2 regions of the Streptomyces sp. NPDC060027 genome follow, and region 1 is predicted to be linked to the other one. Evidence: riboswitches for the same ligand, from Rfam matches in the RefSeq annotation. Region 1 holds a riboswitch; the other holds the start of a gene.
What was found. A riboswitch is a leader RNA that binds a small molecule or an ion and turns the genes downstream of it on or off. The one in region 1 is predicted to bind S-adenosylmethionine.
Positions count from the first base shown of each region.

Region 2: linked by a shared signal. The riboswitch ahead of thrC (threonine synthase) and the one ahead of ACFWBT_RS00475 (cell envelope biogenesis protein OmpA) in region 1 are both predicted to bind S-adenosylmethionine.

Region 1 is NZ_JBHWVI010000001.1:118,075-125,403, forward strand. It holds gene ACFWBT_RS00460 (ABC transporter substrate-binding protein) at 1-845, opposite strand, end outside; gene ACFWBT_RS00465 (amino acid ABC transporter ATP-binding protein) at 1,048-1,914, opposite strand; gene ACFWBT_RS00470 (amino acid ABC transporter permease) at 1,911-2,915, opposite strand; SAM riboswitch class IV at 3,377-3,522, shown strand; gene ACFWBT_RS00475 (cell envelope biogenesis protein OmpA) at 3,822-4,511, shown strand; gene ACFWBT_RS00480 (MFS transporter) at 4,850-6,256, shown strand; gene ACFWBT_RS00485 (RNA polymerase sigma factor) at 6,345-7,007, shown strand; gene ACFWBT_RS00490 (hypothetical protein) at 7,183-7,329, shown strand, end outside.
Region 2 is NZ_JBHWVI010000201.1:9,223-16,551, reverse strand. It holds gene ACFWBT_RS34065 (cold-shock protein) at 58-261, opposite strand; gene ACFWBT_RS34060 (MoaD/ThiS family protein) at 703-978, opposite strand; gene thrC (threonine synthase) at 975-2,282, opposite strand; SAM riboswitch class I at 2,300-2,456, opposite strand; gene ACFWBT_RS34050 (glucosyl-3-phosphoglycerate synthase) at 2,662-3,606, shown strand; gene ACFWBT_RS34045 (trehalose-6-phosphate synthase) at 3,685-5,142, shown strand; gene otsB (trehalose-phosphatase) at 5,331-6,185, opposite strand; gene ACFWBT_RS34035 (DUF3263 domain-containing protein) at 6,456-6,683, opposite strand; gene ACFWBT_RS34030 (ABC transporter substrate-binding protein) at 6,769-7,329, opposite strand, start outside.

The DNA of each region.
Region 1 (7,329 bases):
TGGAGCGTCTCACCCGCCCCGGAGAACGTGCCCGCGTTGCGCGTCGGGTTCGGGGTCTTGGCGGTCTGGGTGACGTGATAGGCGATACCGGGGTTCGGGCCGAAGGAGACGTCGATCTTTCCACTGGACAGCGCCAGGGCGGTGGCGTTGTTGTCCTGGTAGTACTTGACGTTGAGCTTCTCGCCCTCCTTGGCGAGCTTGGACTTCCACTCCAGGAGGATCTTCTCCTGGTTGGTGCCGGCGCTCACCGCGACGGTCTTGCCGGCCAGGTTCCGGTAGTCGTCGTCGAAGTTCCAGGTGCTCTTCTTGCGCACCTCGAAGCCGAGGTTGTCCTGGCGGTAGGACGCGAACTCGTACTTCTTCTTGCGCTCCTCGGTGTCGGTGACGTTGGAGAAGGCGACGTCGACCTTGCCGCTGTCGATGCCGACGAACAGGTTCTCCCAGGTCGAGTTCTTCACCTCCGGCTTCAGCCCGAGGACCGCGGCCACCAGCCGGCCGAGGTCGGGTTCGGCGCCGGTGAGTGTCTTCTGGTCCCCGCCCACGTACGCCAGCGGCGCGAATCCCGCGGGCAGGGCGCCGACGCCGATCCGCAGCGTGCCGCTCTTGGCGACGGACTTGGGCAGCTCGGCGCTGATCGACTTCACCTCGGACACCTTCAACTCGGTCTTCTGGGCAGCGCCGTTGGAGAGCGCGCCGACCGTGACCGATCCGGCCGAGGCGCCCTCGGTCCGGGTGGCGGCGTCGCTGTCACCCCCGCATGCGGCGAGCCCGGCGGCGAGGGAGGCGACGGCCGCGGTGGCGGTGACGCCGCGAAGAATTCTGCTGTTCAGGGGGAGGGTGCGCATGGCTGTCCTTGTCGGGTGTGTGCGGTGAGGGTGTGGGGGCGCGGTCCCGGCGGGCCGCGAAATCGGTTGGCCGTGCGTCAAGGCGCACGGTGGCCGGCGAGTTCGGAGGTCCGTGCTGAGCGATGCGTCCTCGTTCGCCGCCGGCGGCTTCCTTCGGAGGCTGGTGCTGACGGGCCTCGCTGTCCGCCCTTCGGCGCGTGGGTCAGAGGACCTTGCTCAGGAAGTCCCTGGTGCGCTCCTGCTGCGGGTGGTCCAACACCTGTGCGGGTGGGCCCTGTTCGACGATGCGGCCGCCGTCCATGAAGACGACCCGGTCGGCGATCTCGCGGGCGAAGCCGATCTCGTGGGTGACGATGACGAGGGTGGTGCCGCTTCTGGCCAGGTCCTTGATGACGGCGAGCACCTCGCCGACCAGTTCGGGGTCCAGCGCCGAGGTCGGTTCGTCGAAGAGGATGACCCCCGGCCGCAGGGCGAGGGCGCGGGCGATGGCCACGCGCTGCTGCTGTCCGCCCGACAACTGCCGTGGGTAGGAACTGGTCTTGTCCGCCAGCCCCACGCGGGCCAGCAGATCGCGGGCCAGTTCCTGGGCCTCGGGCTTGGACAGTTTCCCGGTGGCCACCGGAGCCGCGGCCACGTTGTCCAGCACGGTGAGGTGCGGGAAGAGGTTGAAGTTCTGGAAGACGAAGCCGATGCGACTGCGCTGCCCCAGGATGACCCGCTCGCTCAGTTCCCTCAGTCGCTCACCGTGCCTGCGGACGCCGATGAGCTCGCCGTTCAGGCTGACATGGCCGATCTCAGGCTTCTCCAGATGGTTGATCACCCTCAGGAGAGTGGACTTGCCGGATCCGGACGGCCCGAGGATGACCGTGACCTCTCCGGGCCGGACGGTCAACTCCACACCGTCCAGGACCTGGTGGGTGCCGTACCACTTGTGCACGTCGTGCACCTCCACCGCGGCCGGCTGGATCTCGAGCGCTCCGATGATCTCGGCCGACGGAGCCGTCTCCGGTGCCTGGTCCTCCGGAGCCGTCCTGGTCTTGACTGTCGTCTGACGCGCTTCGTCGGTCATATCGCCGTCTCCCTCCGGATCCGGGCCCGCACGTCGCGCAGACCGTTCCGTACCTTCTGCAACGGGGTCGGCGGCAGGGTGCGCAACGCGCCCCGCGAGTAGTGCCGCTCGACGTAGAACTGGATGACGGACACGACGCTCGTCAGGATCAGGTACCAGGCGGTGGCGACCAGGAGCAGCGGCACGATGTCGCCGGGGTAGGTGCTGCCCATGCTCTGCACGGAGCCGAACAGGTCCAGCAGGGAGACGTAGAAGACCAGCGAGGTGCCCTTGATCAGGCCGATCAACTGGTTGACGTAGTTAGGGGTGATGGAGCGCAGCGCCTGCGGGAAGACGATCTTCGCGAACTGGTACCGCTTCGGCAGTCCCAGGGCGGAGGCCGCCTCGTGCTGGCCCTGGTCGACGGAGAGGATGCCTCCGCGCACCACTTCGGAGGCGTACGCCGCTTCGTTCAGGCTCAGTCCGACGACGGCGACGGCCATGTCGGTGGCCAGACGGGACTCGTCGAAGGTGAAGAAGGCCGGACCGAACGGCACCCCGACGCTCAACGTCTGGTACAGCGCGCTGAAGTTGTAGAGGAACAGCAGGACGACGATGAGCGGTACCGAGCGGAACAGCCAGGTGTAGACCCAGCTCACCGCGCGCAGCACCGGGCTCGGGGAGAGCCGGGCCAACGCGAGCAGGATCCCGCCGAGCAATCCCAACACCGCGCTGTAGACGGCGACTTCGAGGGTGATGAGCAGACCGTCGAGGATCGTCGGGCGCAGGAACCAGTACTGGAAACGGTCCCACTGGTAGAAGGGGTTGGTCACCAGGCCGTGGGTGATCTGGGCGACCAGCACGAGCACGACGGCCGTGATGATCCAGCGGCCGGGACGCCGGAGGGGCAGGACCCGTTGAGCGGCCGGGGTCTTGGGCGCGGCGGGGACGTCGGGACGGGGGATGGCCTGGGCGGGCGGCGCTGATCCGGAGGACACAGCAAGGCCCGGAGATTCACTCATGGAGAGCTCCAGCGGATTCGGACACCCCGGACCACGGCGAGCGGCAGCGTGACGCGGAGCCGTAACGGCTCGGCACGAAACGAGGGCACGGGCGCACATGGCACGGGGGCTGGACGGAGAAGGGGCACACCGCTACAGCGGTGGTCGTCAGCGATTCGGAAGAGGGGCCGTCAGCCTTGGCAGAGGGTGCGACACGTGTCCGTACACAGCGCGCTGTTGACGCGAAGCAGGTCGACGGAGCGGTCGGCGCACAGCACGACGCGACCGAGGCGCCGCCATGCGGCCGTCCCGTCAGCTGCGTTCATCGCCGTCACCATCGTCTCTCCGGCCCTGGGGCATCCCGTTGTGGGCCGCACGTTAGGCCCGCCCCGAAAAGAATGTCAATGCGGGTGACCACCAGGTGAGACCGCGTGCCCGGCGTTCTTGACGGCGCCACAGGGCGCACCGAGACTGGCATGGACGGTCACGATTGTCAGCGCCCACGGTGCGGGTTCGTCCCGCACCTGTGGTCATCGGCCCCGGCTCGCTGACAGGCAACCCTTCCACCGCGACGGGGTGCCCCGGGTGACGACCGGGTCCCGCCGGTGCGGCGGGGCAAGCGTGGTCTCGCGTCTCGCGAGCCCTGGAGTGGGACCGGTGAGAATGCCCAGGAACGGCTTGACGAGGCGCCTGCACATCGATCTGTTGCGTGTCTCCAGCGCTTACTGATCCGCAGCCGGTCCGTTCGATCCGGACCGGTGCGACGAGCGCAGTCGTTCCGCATTCGGCCGCTGGTGCCCACAAGGCGGCGGTGGCTTCCTCGTTCCCCAAGGGAGAGTCATGCCTGAGACAGCTTCGCGCACTTCCAGCACGGCCAACTCACGTCCCTGTGACCAGGTTTCGTTCCCCTCTGAGCTTCGTCTCAAGGTGGCGACGCCCTCTGCCCTCCCCCACCGCGTCGACAGCCGGATCGGTGTCGGCCTGGCCGGCGGCTTCTACCCGGCACCGCACCGCTACGAGCTGTATCTGTCGGAGAGTTGTCCGCTCTCGCTGCGCATCGCGATCACCCTCGACCTGCTGGGCCTGAAGGACTCCGTCGCCACGACGGTCCTGACGCATCCCGCCGGGACACCTGACGCCTTCGCCTCGCTGCGCCGCGCCTACGAGTCCACCGAGCACCACTACGACGGACCGCTGACGGCGCCCGCGCTGTGCGACCGGTGGAGCGGACGCATCGTCAGCAACCACACCCCCGACATCCTCCGCGATCTCGCGGGGCTGCTCTCCGGTCACGGCGCGGGGTGCCCCTCGACGCTGCGTCCCCCGGCCCTCGCCGCGGACATCGAGGCGCTCCGCGACCTGCTGGACCGCGATGTCACGCCTACCGCCCAGCCCTCGGAGCTCTCCGCGGCGCTGGAGTTGTTGGACTGTCAACTCGCCGTACGGCCCTATGTCCTGGGCGAGACGCTGACGGCGGGGGACGTGGACGTGTGGGTGGCCCTCACCCGACTGGGCCCGGACGGCGCCCTGCGCTCATTCCCCCAGCTCCAGGACTACGTACGCCGCCTCGGCGACCACCCCGCCTTCCGGAGCGGAGGTACCGCCGGGCGGCGGTGAGGAGCCCGTAGCGCCCACCCGAACGGGTGAGCGGGGTGCTCACACAGACGGCTGCTCGGAGAACCGGACGCCGGCCCGGCGTCCGGTCCGTTCAGCCGCCTGGGATCAGTACGATGCGCACGCCCTTCAGGGCCGAGGTCCGCTCCCGGCCCTGGTCAAGGGTGTCCAGCCCCGCGCCCAGGACAGGTCCTGAAGTCCCGGAGGCGGCCGGGACGGTCCACCGGGATTTCACCGGTCTGCCGCGCCCGCGCACATGCGGTCCGTCGACGTTCGGCGCAGTCTATGAGCGTAGGAGAGCGACACCCAGACCACACGTCCGGCGGTCATAAGGAATGGCGATGGCTGACACAGGCGCGTCGACACCGCCGTCGGGGGCGCAGCGCAGGATTCTCGCCCCGCTCGCCCTCGCCCAGTTCATCTGCAGCTTCGCCGGTTCCAACATGAACGTGATGATCAACGACATCAGCGAGGACCTCGACACCACCGTGCAGGGCGTGCAGATCGCGATCACGATCTTCCTGCTCGTCATGGCCGCGCTGATGATCCCCGGCGGCAAGCTGACGGACCGCTACGGCCGCAAGCGCTGCTTCCTCGCCGGCCTGACGGTGTACGGGATCGGCGCGCTGCTGAGTGCCGCCTCCCCCGGCCTGGGCGTTCTCATCCTCGGCAACTCGATTCTCGAAGGCGTCGGAACCGCGCTGCTCATCCCGCCCGTCTACATCCTCACGACGCTCCTCTTCCACGACATGACCTCCCGCGCCCGCGCCTTCGGAGTCGTCATGGCGCTGGGCGGCATCGGCGCGGCGGCGGGCCCGCTCATCGGCGGGCTCATCACCTCGTGGATCAGCTGGCGGGCCGCCTTCGTGTTCCAGGCCCTGATCATCGCCCTGATCATCGTGCTGAGCCGCCACATCGAGGACCCGCTGCCACCGGATCCGAGACGCTCCTTCGACACGGTCGGAGCCGTCCTGTCGGCCACGGGCCTGGTCCTCATCGTCATGGGCATCCTGGCCGCCGACAACAACCTCTGGCTGATGACCGGCCTGCTCGTCCTCGGCGCGCTGACGCTGCTGTGGTTCTTCCGCTCCGTGCGTGCCCGTGAGTCGGCCGGTAAGGAACCGCTGCTGTCCACCAGCCTGTTCCGCGACCGCACCTCCAACCTCGGTCTCATCACCCAGAACATCCAATGGCTGTTGCTCATGGGTTCGTCGTTCACCGTGGCCGCCTATCTCCAAGTGGTGCGCGGCTACGACGCCATCGCGACCGGCGTCATCTTCACGGCCGCCACGCTCGGTCTGCTCGCCACCTCCCTGGCCGCCGAACGACTCGCCCGGCGGCGCCCCCAACGCACCCTGATCATCGCGGGCTTCGCCGTCGCGATCGCGGGTGTCGTCGTCCTGATCGCCATGGTCAACAGCTTTTCCAGCCCCTGGGCCTTCGCTCCCGGTCTCCTCCTGCTCGGACTGGGCCTCGGCCTGATGCTGACCCCGTCGGTCAACATCGTCCAGTCGAGCTTCCCCGAGGACCGGCAGGGCGAGATCTCCGGTCTGTCCCGCAGTGTGTCGAACCTCGGCTCCTCGCTGGGCACCGCGGTCGCCGGCACGATCCTCGTGGCCGGATTCACCACGCGCTCCTACGCCGCGGCCATGGTCACCCTCGCCGTCCTCGGGGTCATCGGACTCATCGCGGCGGCGCTCCTTCCCGGAACCGGCCTTCGCCCTGGATCACCTGGGGCTGATCTGTAAAGCTTTTCGCGCCGCGGCCCAAGAACAGGTGAAGCGACTTTGAAGCACTCCGGGAACCTCCGCCGAGGAGGGTCGAGGAGCCTGCGACATGAAGGAGACGCCTGTGGACGGCGCGGATCGGATACGGGGTGGGCCCGCCGCCGCGGCACGCGACCCCCAGCTCTTCGAAGCGTTCTACCGGCGCCATGTCGACGCCGTGACGCGTTTCGTGGCCCGGCGCGTCGACGACCCGCACACCGCCGCCGATCTGACGGCCGAGATCTTCCTCGCCGTCCTCGACTCGGCCCACACCTACCGGCCGCGTCTCGGCAGCGAGACGGCCTGGCTGTACGGCATCGCGCGCAACGTCGTGTCCTCGGAGCGCCGTCGGGTCGCCCGGGAGGCCGAACGCGATCTGCGCTTCTCCGGACGCCGATTGCTGGAGGCCGACGACATCGCCCGTCTGGAGGACAATCTCGACGCCGAGAGCCCCGGCCGACGTGTCCTGGCCGCGCTCGCCCGACTGCCAGAGGGCGAGCGGGCGGTCATGGAGCTCATCGCCGTGGACCAGCTCACGGTCACGGAGGCGGCGGCCGTGCTGGGGATCCGCCAGGTCACCGCCCGGGTCCGACTGCACCGGGCACGCAAGGCACTGCGGGATGAAGCGGACTCCCAGGTCGCGGAGACGGACGCCAGGGCCGTGTCCTCCGGAGTCCCGGGCGCGCGAACGCCTAACGCGTCACCGCTGTACGCGAAAAGGGGAGAGGCATGAGCTCGAGGCCGAGGTTCGAGGACCGCGGCTGCTCGATGAGCTGAAGCGGGAGATCGAGCTGCGCGGGACCGCGTCGGCCGCTTCCCTCGATCCGCGAGCAACCGCGGGACACGGGACCGCGTCGACCGGCGCCGGAGCCCGGGCACACGAGCGCGAGGGCGAGACACGCGCCCCGGTGCGCGGTCTGCCCACTCTGCGCCGGATCGCCGTCGTCGCGGTCGGCTGTGCGGTGGCCGGTCTCGCCGCGGTGGTCGCGCCCTGTTCCCCGGCCGCCCCGGCTGCGTACGCGGTGGAGCGCCACGACGACGGCAGCGTCACCCTC
Region 2 (7,329 bases), on a different contig from region 1:
CCGTGGTGGGTTGCGGGCCCCTCGGCGTGAGTGCGTCGGTGGCCGTTCGCGCCCGGATCAGACGGCGAGTTTGACCATGTCCGCCTGCGGACCCTTCTGGCCCTGCGAGATTTCGAACTCCACTCGCTGACCCTCTTCAAGGGTGCGGTAGCCGTCCATCTGAATCGCGCTGTAGTGCACGAAGACGTCCGCACCACCGTCGACCGCGATGAAGCCGTACCCCTTCTCCGCGTTGAACCACTTGACGGTGCCCTGAGCCATGCCTAACTCCCCTATTACTGGCCCTTGCACAGATCCACACTTCGCGGATCCGGGTCAGACCTCACCCCCCAACGGTTGGGGGTGTGCGCCGGAACGCGTCGACCGCGGCTGAATGTATCTGTCCAACTGCCGTCTGCAACAGGTCAATCGGACGAGAATTCTGGGCATGGCTGATCGTTGACATGCGGAGGATATGCAAGGATTCAGGGCAAGTCGGGCCCCGTAAATGCCATAAACGGCTCAAAAAGGCGGGGCAGTTTGGCTACTTCTTGTCGGATGCCGGGCGAGGACTCATATGCATCCGGCATGAAACCAACATCGAAAGCGAAGCGACTTCCCCAACTGTAGCGCGCTCAACCCTGCAGAATTGCCCCCTCCGTTTCTCTCACGGAGGGGGCAATTCTATGAACTCAGCGTGTTCGGCATTACCGAGGGTAACGATCAGCCTCCGGCGACGGCCGGAATGATCGAGACGCCCACACCGTCCGGGGTCGCCGTCTCCAAGCCCTGCTCGAACCGGACGTCGTCGTCGTTGACGTACACGTTGACGAAGCGTCGCAGCTTGCCCTGGTCGTCCAGAACGCGCGCGGCGATGCCCGTGTGGTTCTTCTCCAGGTCGGCGATGACCTCGGCGAGGGTCGTACCCTCGGCCGTCACCTCGGCGACGCCCCCGGTGTAGGTGCGCAGGATGGTGGGGATGCGGACGTTGACGCTCATGATGCGAGGCCTGCCTCTCGGAAGGAGTCGAGGTTCGGGCGGATGGTCGCGGTCAGCCCGGTGTCCGAGGCCACCGCGTCCAGAGTCTTGAGGCCGTCGCCGGTGTTCAGCACGACGGTGGTCAGGGTCGGATCGAGGAGACCGTTCTCGATCAGCTTGCGGGTGACGCCGACGGTCACGCCGCCGGCCGTCTCCGCGAAGATGCCCTCGGTGCGCGCGAGCAGCTTGATCGCGTCGACGATCTGCTCGTCGTTCACATCCTCCACGGCACCGCCGGTGCGCCGCGCGATGTCGAGCACATACGGCCCGTCAGCCGGGTTGCCGATGGCGAGCGACTTGGCGATGGTGTCCGGCTTCTGCGGGCGCACGACGTCGTGACCGGCCTTGTAGGCGACGGACACCGGGGAGCAGCCCTCGGCCTGGGCGCCGAAGATCTTGTACGGCCTGTCCTCGACGAGCCCGAGCTTGATCAGTTCCTGCAGGCCCTTGTCGATCTTCGTGAGCTGGGAGCCGGAGGCGATCGGCACGACCAGCTGGTCCGGCAGCTTCCAGCCGAGCTGCTCACAGATCTCGTACGCCAGCGTCTTGGAGCCCTCGGCGTAGTACGGCCGCAGGTTGACGTTGACGAAGCCCCAGCCCTCGCCGGCCGGGTCGCCGATCAGTTCGGAGCAGAAGCGGTTCACATCGTCGTAGTTGCCCTGGATACCGACGAGTTCGCCGCCGTAGACCGCGGCCATGACGACCTTGCCCTGCTCCAGGTCGTGCGGGATGAACACGCAGGAGCGGAAGCCGGCACGGGCCGCCGCGGCACCCACGGCGCCGGCGAGGTTGCCCGTGGAGGAGCAGGAGAGGGTGGTGAAGCCGAAGACGCGGGCCGCTTCGATGGCCTGGGCGACGACGCGGTCCTTGAAGGAGTGCGTCGGGTTGCCGGAGTCGTCCTTGACGAAGAGCTTGCCGGCGTCGACACCGAGCTCGCGGGCCAGGTTGTCGGCCTGGACGAGCTTGGTCCAGCCGGGGTTGATGTTCGGCTTCTGCGCCACGTCCGCGGGGACGGGCAGGAGGGGCGCGTAGCGCCAGATGTTCGCGGGTCCCGCTTCGATGCGCTTGCGGAGCTCTTCGGTCTCGTAGGCCGAGAAGTCGTAGGCGATCTCCAGCGGGCCGAAACACTCCTCGCAGGCGAAGACCGGTCCGAGCGGGACGCGGTGCCCGCACTCGCGGCAGGAAAGCGCCGCTGCCGGACCGAGGTCCACCGCATCGGCGGAGTTCACGGAGTTCGTGGTGCTTGCAACTGTCTGCGCAGCCATGGAGGCGAGGCCCTTTCTCCTCATCTTCCTCACGACGCACTTCGCCGTGAGACGGATTTGGCACCTTCCCTAGCCGGGAGCCTCGCGACGCGATCGACATCGATCGGTACGAGACCGGCTGGAGGGTTGCCGGGGCTTCATCGGGCCGTATCCCTCTGCCCCTCTGGATGAGCGGTATTTGATTGTTGAACTGTTGAACGCGATACGCGCCGATGATCCAGGACATGCGATGGTCATCCGCGTTGTTCAAGACTGTAACCGAAGGCCAGGACAGTTGAGATAGTCGTCCGCACCGCGAGACGACGGCAATCGATCTGCCGCTGGCCGCAGCGGGCACGCTGATGAGAGCGTGTGATCAGACAGTGAGGAGCCGCAGACCGTGCTGAAAGATGTCGAAAGCTGGCTGAGCACACGCTCCTGGTCCCTGACCGACCGCCCGCTCCACAAGCTCATGGCCGCGAAACGTTCCACCGGATCGACGGTCAGCGTCGTACTGCCCGCGCTCAACGAGGAGGAGACGGTCGGCGAGATCGTGGCGATCATCCGCCACGACCTGATGCAGCAGGTGCCCCTCGTCGACGAGATCGTCGTCGTCGACTCGGGCTCGACCGATCGCACCTCGGCGGTCGCCGCCGCCGCGGGCGCGAGAGTCGTGCACCGCGACGACATCCTCCCGCGGATTCCCGCGGTGCCCGGCAAGGGTGAGGTGCTGTGGCGGTCGCTGCTCGTGACGAGCGGGGACATCGTCTGCTTCATCGACGCGGACCTCAGGGAGTTCTCGTCCGACTTCGTCACCGGGATCGTGGGCCCGCTGCTCACCGACCCCGGGGTCGATCTGGTCAAGGCCATGTACGACCGCCCGCTGGGCGGCGCCTCGGGACAGGGCGGCCGGGTCACCGAGCTGATGGCCCGCCCCCTGCTGAACATGCACTGGCCGCAGCTGGCGGGCTTCGTCCAGCCGCTCGGCGGCGAGTACGCGGCCCGTCGCTCCCTGCTCGAACAGCTCCCGTTCCCCGTCGGCTACGGCGTGGAGCTGGGCATGCTCGTCGACGCCCTGCACCTGGTGGGCCTGGACGCCCTCGCCCAGGTCGACGTCGGCGTCCGCAAGCACCGTCACCAGGACGGCCAGGCCCTGGGCCGTATGGCCGCCGCGATCTACCGCACCGCCCAGCTCCGGCTGGCCCGCGGCCACCTGATCCGCCCCGCCCTCACCCAGTTCGAGCGCGGCCGGGACGGTTTCCAGCCGCGCACGTACTCGGTGGACACGGAGGAAAGGCCCCCGATGAGCGAAATCTCCGAGTACCAGCGGCGCAAAGCCGCGTAGACCAGCCCTCCCGGCCCGCGATCGCATACGGCCGAAGGGAACGTTTGAGCGTTTCGACACGGGGCTAGGTTTCGAGGCATGGCTTCAACGCACGGTGCCCACCGGATTCTGGTCGCGTCCAACCGCGGCCCGATCACCTACGAGGTACGGGAGGACGGTTCTCTGCACGCCCGGCGCGGCGGCGGCGGCCTCGTCTCGGGCCTCTCGGCGATCGGGCCCGACGCGGGCGCCCTATGGGTGTGCTCGGCCCTCGGCGACGGCGACCGGGAGGCCGTCGCGCGCGGAGTCGGCGAGGACGGTGTGCGCATGCTGGCCATCGACGCCGACGTGCACGCCGACGCCTACAACGGCATCGCCAACTCCGTCCTGTGGTTCGTCCACCACATGCTGTACCAGACCCCCCTGGAGCCGGTCTTCGACGCGGAGTTCCGGCGCCAGTGGGAGTCGTACCGGACCTACAACCGCGCCTTCGCCGAGGCGCTGGCCGAGGAGGCCGCCGAGGGGGCGGCGGTGCTGGTCCAGGACTACCACCTGTGCCTGGTGCCGGGGATGCTCCGCGAGCTGCGCCCCGACCTGCGCATCGGCCACTTCTCCCACACGCCGTGGGCGCCCGAGGACTACTTCCGGATGCTCCCCGACGACATCCGCGCCGAACTGGTGGGAGGCATGCTCGGCGCGGACCGGGTGGCGTTCCTGACCTGGCGGTGGGCGACCGCCTTCATGCGCTGCGCGGAGGAGGCCGACCCCGAGCACTACACCGCGACCTGGCACTCGGGCGCCCCCAGGGCGATCGAGCACCTGGACGGCGCCCGGCCGCCCGTGCGCGAGACCCTCGTCGGCGTGCACGGCCTCGGCGCGGACGCCGAGTTCCTGCGCGAACGCTCCCACCGGGAGGACGTCGAGGAGCGCATGGCCGCGCTGCGCACGGAGATCGGCGAGAACCGCAGGACCGTCGTGCGCGTCGACCGGACCGAGCTGTCCAAGAACATCGTGCGGGGGCTGCTGGCGTACCGGCAGCTGCTCGACGACCACCCGGAGTGGCGCGAGCGGGTGGTCCACGTGGCCTTCGCCTACCCCTCGCGGCAGGACCTCGCGGTGTACCGGGAGTACACGGCCGAGGTGCAGCGCGTGGCCGACGAGATCAACTCCCAGTACGGAACGCCCGGTTGGACCCCGGTGGTGCTGCACGTCAAGGACGACTTCGCGCGCTCGCTCGCCGCGTACCGGCTGGCCGACGTCGCCCTCGTCAACCCCATCAGGGACGGCATGAACCTCGTCGCCAAGGAGATCCCGGTCGTCTCCGACGAGGGCTGTGTGCTGGTGCTCTCGCGGGAGGCCGGGGCGTACGAGGAACTGGGCGAGGACGCGATCTCCGTGAACCCGTACGACGTGATCGGTACGGCACGGGCGCTGCACGAGGCGTTGACCATGCAGCCGGGCGAACGGGCCGAGCGCACCAAGCGGTTGGCCGCCGCGGCCACCGCTCTGCCGCCGGCCCAGTGGTTCCTCGATCAGCTGCGCGCGCTGGAGGCCTGAGCGACACCGAGGGGACCTTTCGCTCCGGCCGGGGAAAGGACTTCAGCCCCTCCGGCCGGAAATTTCAGCCCCTCCGGCGTTTGAGGAGGGGGGTCTGGGGCCGGAGCCCCAGGTACGGGACGGGTAGGGGCGGAGGGGGCGAAGCAAGCCTTCCGCCGCCCTCGCCCGCGCGGGCGACGAGCGGCCGATCAAGCGAGTTCGGCCGCGAGAGAGGCGAGCAGGCGTACGACTCCGGACGGACCGTCGACCACCAGGTCGGCGCGTTCGGCGAGTTCGCCGACCTCGGAGCTGCCGCTGCACACCAGCAGGCCCGGGATCCCGTCGGAGCGGAGCTTGTCGACGGCGGCGAAGGCGGGCAGGTCGCCCAGGTCGTCACCCGCGTAGAGGACGGCCTCGGCGCCGACCTCCCGGACGTACTCCAGAAGGGCGACGCCCTTGTCCATGCCGGGCGGGCGCAGCTCCAGGACCATGCGGCCGGGCTCGACGATCAGGCCGTGCCGGGTGGCCAGATCGGCCAGCGGCTCGCGGAGCGCCTCGAAGGCGGCCTGCGGGTCCGCGGCGCGGCGCGTATGCACGGCGACCGCACGGCCCTTCTCCTCGATCCAGGTGCCCTGCCAGGCGCCGATCCTGTCGAGGAACCCCGGCAGTTCGGCGCGGACGGCGGCCACACCGGGGTGCGGGGCGGGGGCGGTGACCGTGCCGCTCACCGCGTCCCAGCGCTCGGCGCCGTAGTGACCGAGGACGACGAGGTGCTCCAGTCCGGGGACGCCCGCGAAGCCGCCGTGGCGTACGGCCACACCGGCCGGGCGGCCGGTGACCACGGCGATCGAGGCGACCTTGGGGGCGAGTGCCGCGAGGGCGGGCACCGCGTCGGGGTGCGCACGGGCCTGGTCGGGGTCGGGGACGATGGGGGCGAGGGTCCCGTCGAAGTCGAGTGCGACGACCGTCCGGGTGGGGCGGGTGAGGATCGCGTCCAGAGCGTCGCGCCCGGCGGGGGTGACCGGGGCCGGCAAGGGGTCCTTGGATTCGGGATGGCTGCCCATGGGGCGACCCTATCCGGGTGAGGGCGGGCGCACCCATGGCTCATGGCCGAGCGGGCTACCCACCCGGCCGGAATGCCTCGCCCCGACAACTCCACCTGGCCGAATCCCCGGCCCTACCGAGCCGCCCGGCCCGGCCCGGAGGCCTGGTCCGACCGATGCGCCCGGCCCGGAGACCCGCTCCGACCGAGCAGCCGCCCGAATGCTCGTCCCACCGATCCCTCCCGCACGGGTGCCTAGGTCTCGCCTGGCCGCCCGCCCCGGAGGCTCGTCTCAGCGGTCCGACCGGCGGGCCTCCCGCACGCGGCGCAGCCTGTTCACCGTCACCGGGTCGTGCGCCAAGGCCCTCGGGTCGTCCAGCAACGCGTTGAGCAGCTGGTAGTAGCGGACCGGGGCCAGGCCCAGCCGTTCTCGTATGGCGCGCTCCTTGGCGCCGGGGCCGGGGAAGCCGCGGCGCTCCAGGGCGAGGATGCTCCGTTCGCGCGCGGGCAGCTCTTCCATGGACAGCACGGTAGCCCCCGGCACCGACAGTGCCGAGCCGGAGCCGGGATCGGGATCGGAGCCGGGGAGCGGGCCCGGGCCCGTCCTAGTAGCCGCTGTCCGCCATGGTGGCGTTGGTCTGCAGGGAGTCGAGGACCTCGGCCGGGTCGCCGTCCGGGCTCACGGCCTTGGCGATCTCGCTCTTCACGTCGGCGCTGACCTCGGCCCAGGAGGTCTTGCCGACCGGGTACAGAACCGAGGTGGGCAGCTCGGCGAGGAAGGGCTCCAGGTCCGCGTCGTCCGGGTCGGCCGCCATCGCGTCGGACGCGGAGGAGGTGACCGGCAGCAGGTCGTACTCGCGGGAGAAGGCGAGGACGTTCTTGTCCTGGTAGACGAAGTCGAGGAAGTCGCCGACCTGCTCGCCGTGGCCGTTCTTCTTGAAGGCCATCATCCAGTCGGCGACGCCCATGGTGACCTTGGACCTGCCGTCGACGCCGGGCATCGGCACCATGCCGAACTTCACGCCCTCGGCGGCGGCCTGCTTCATCAGAGTGGGGTGCCCGACGAGCATTCCGACCTCACCCCGGGTGAACGCCGAGAAGGCGGCCGCACGGTTCAGCTTGGCAGGTGCGACGGGTCCGGTGAGCCCCTTGCCGACCAGTTCGTC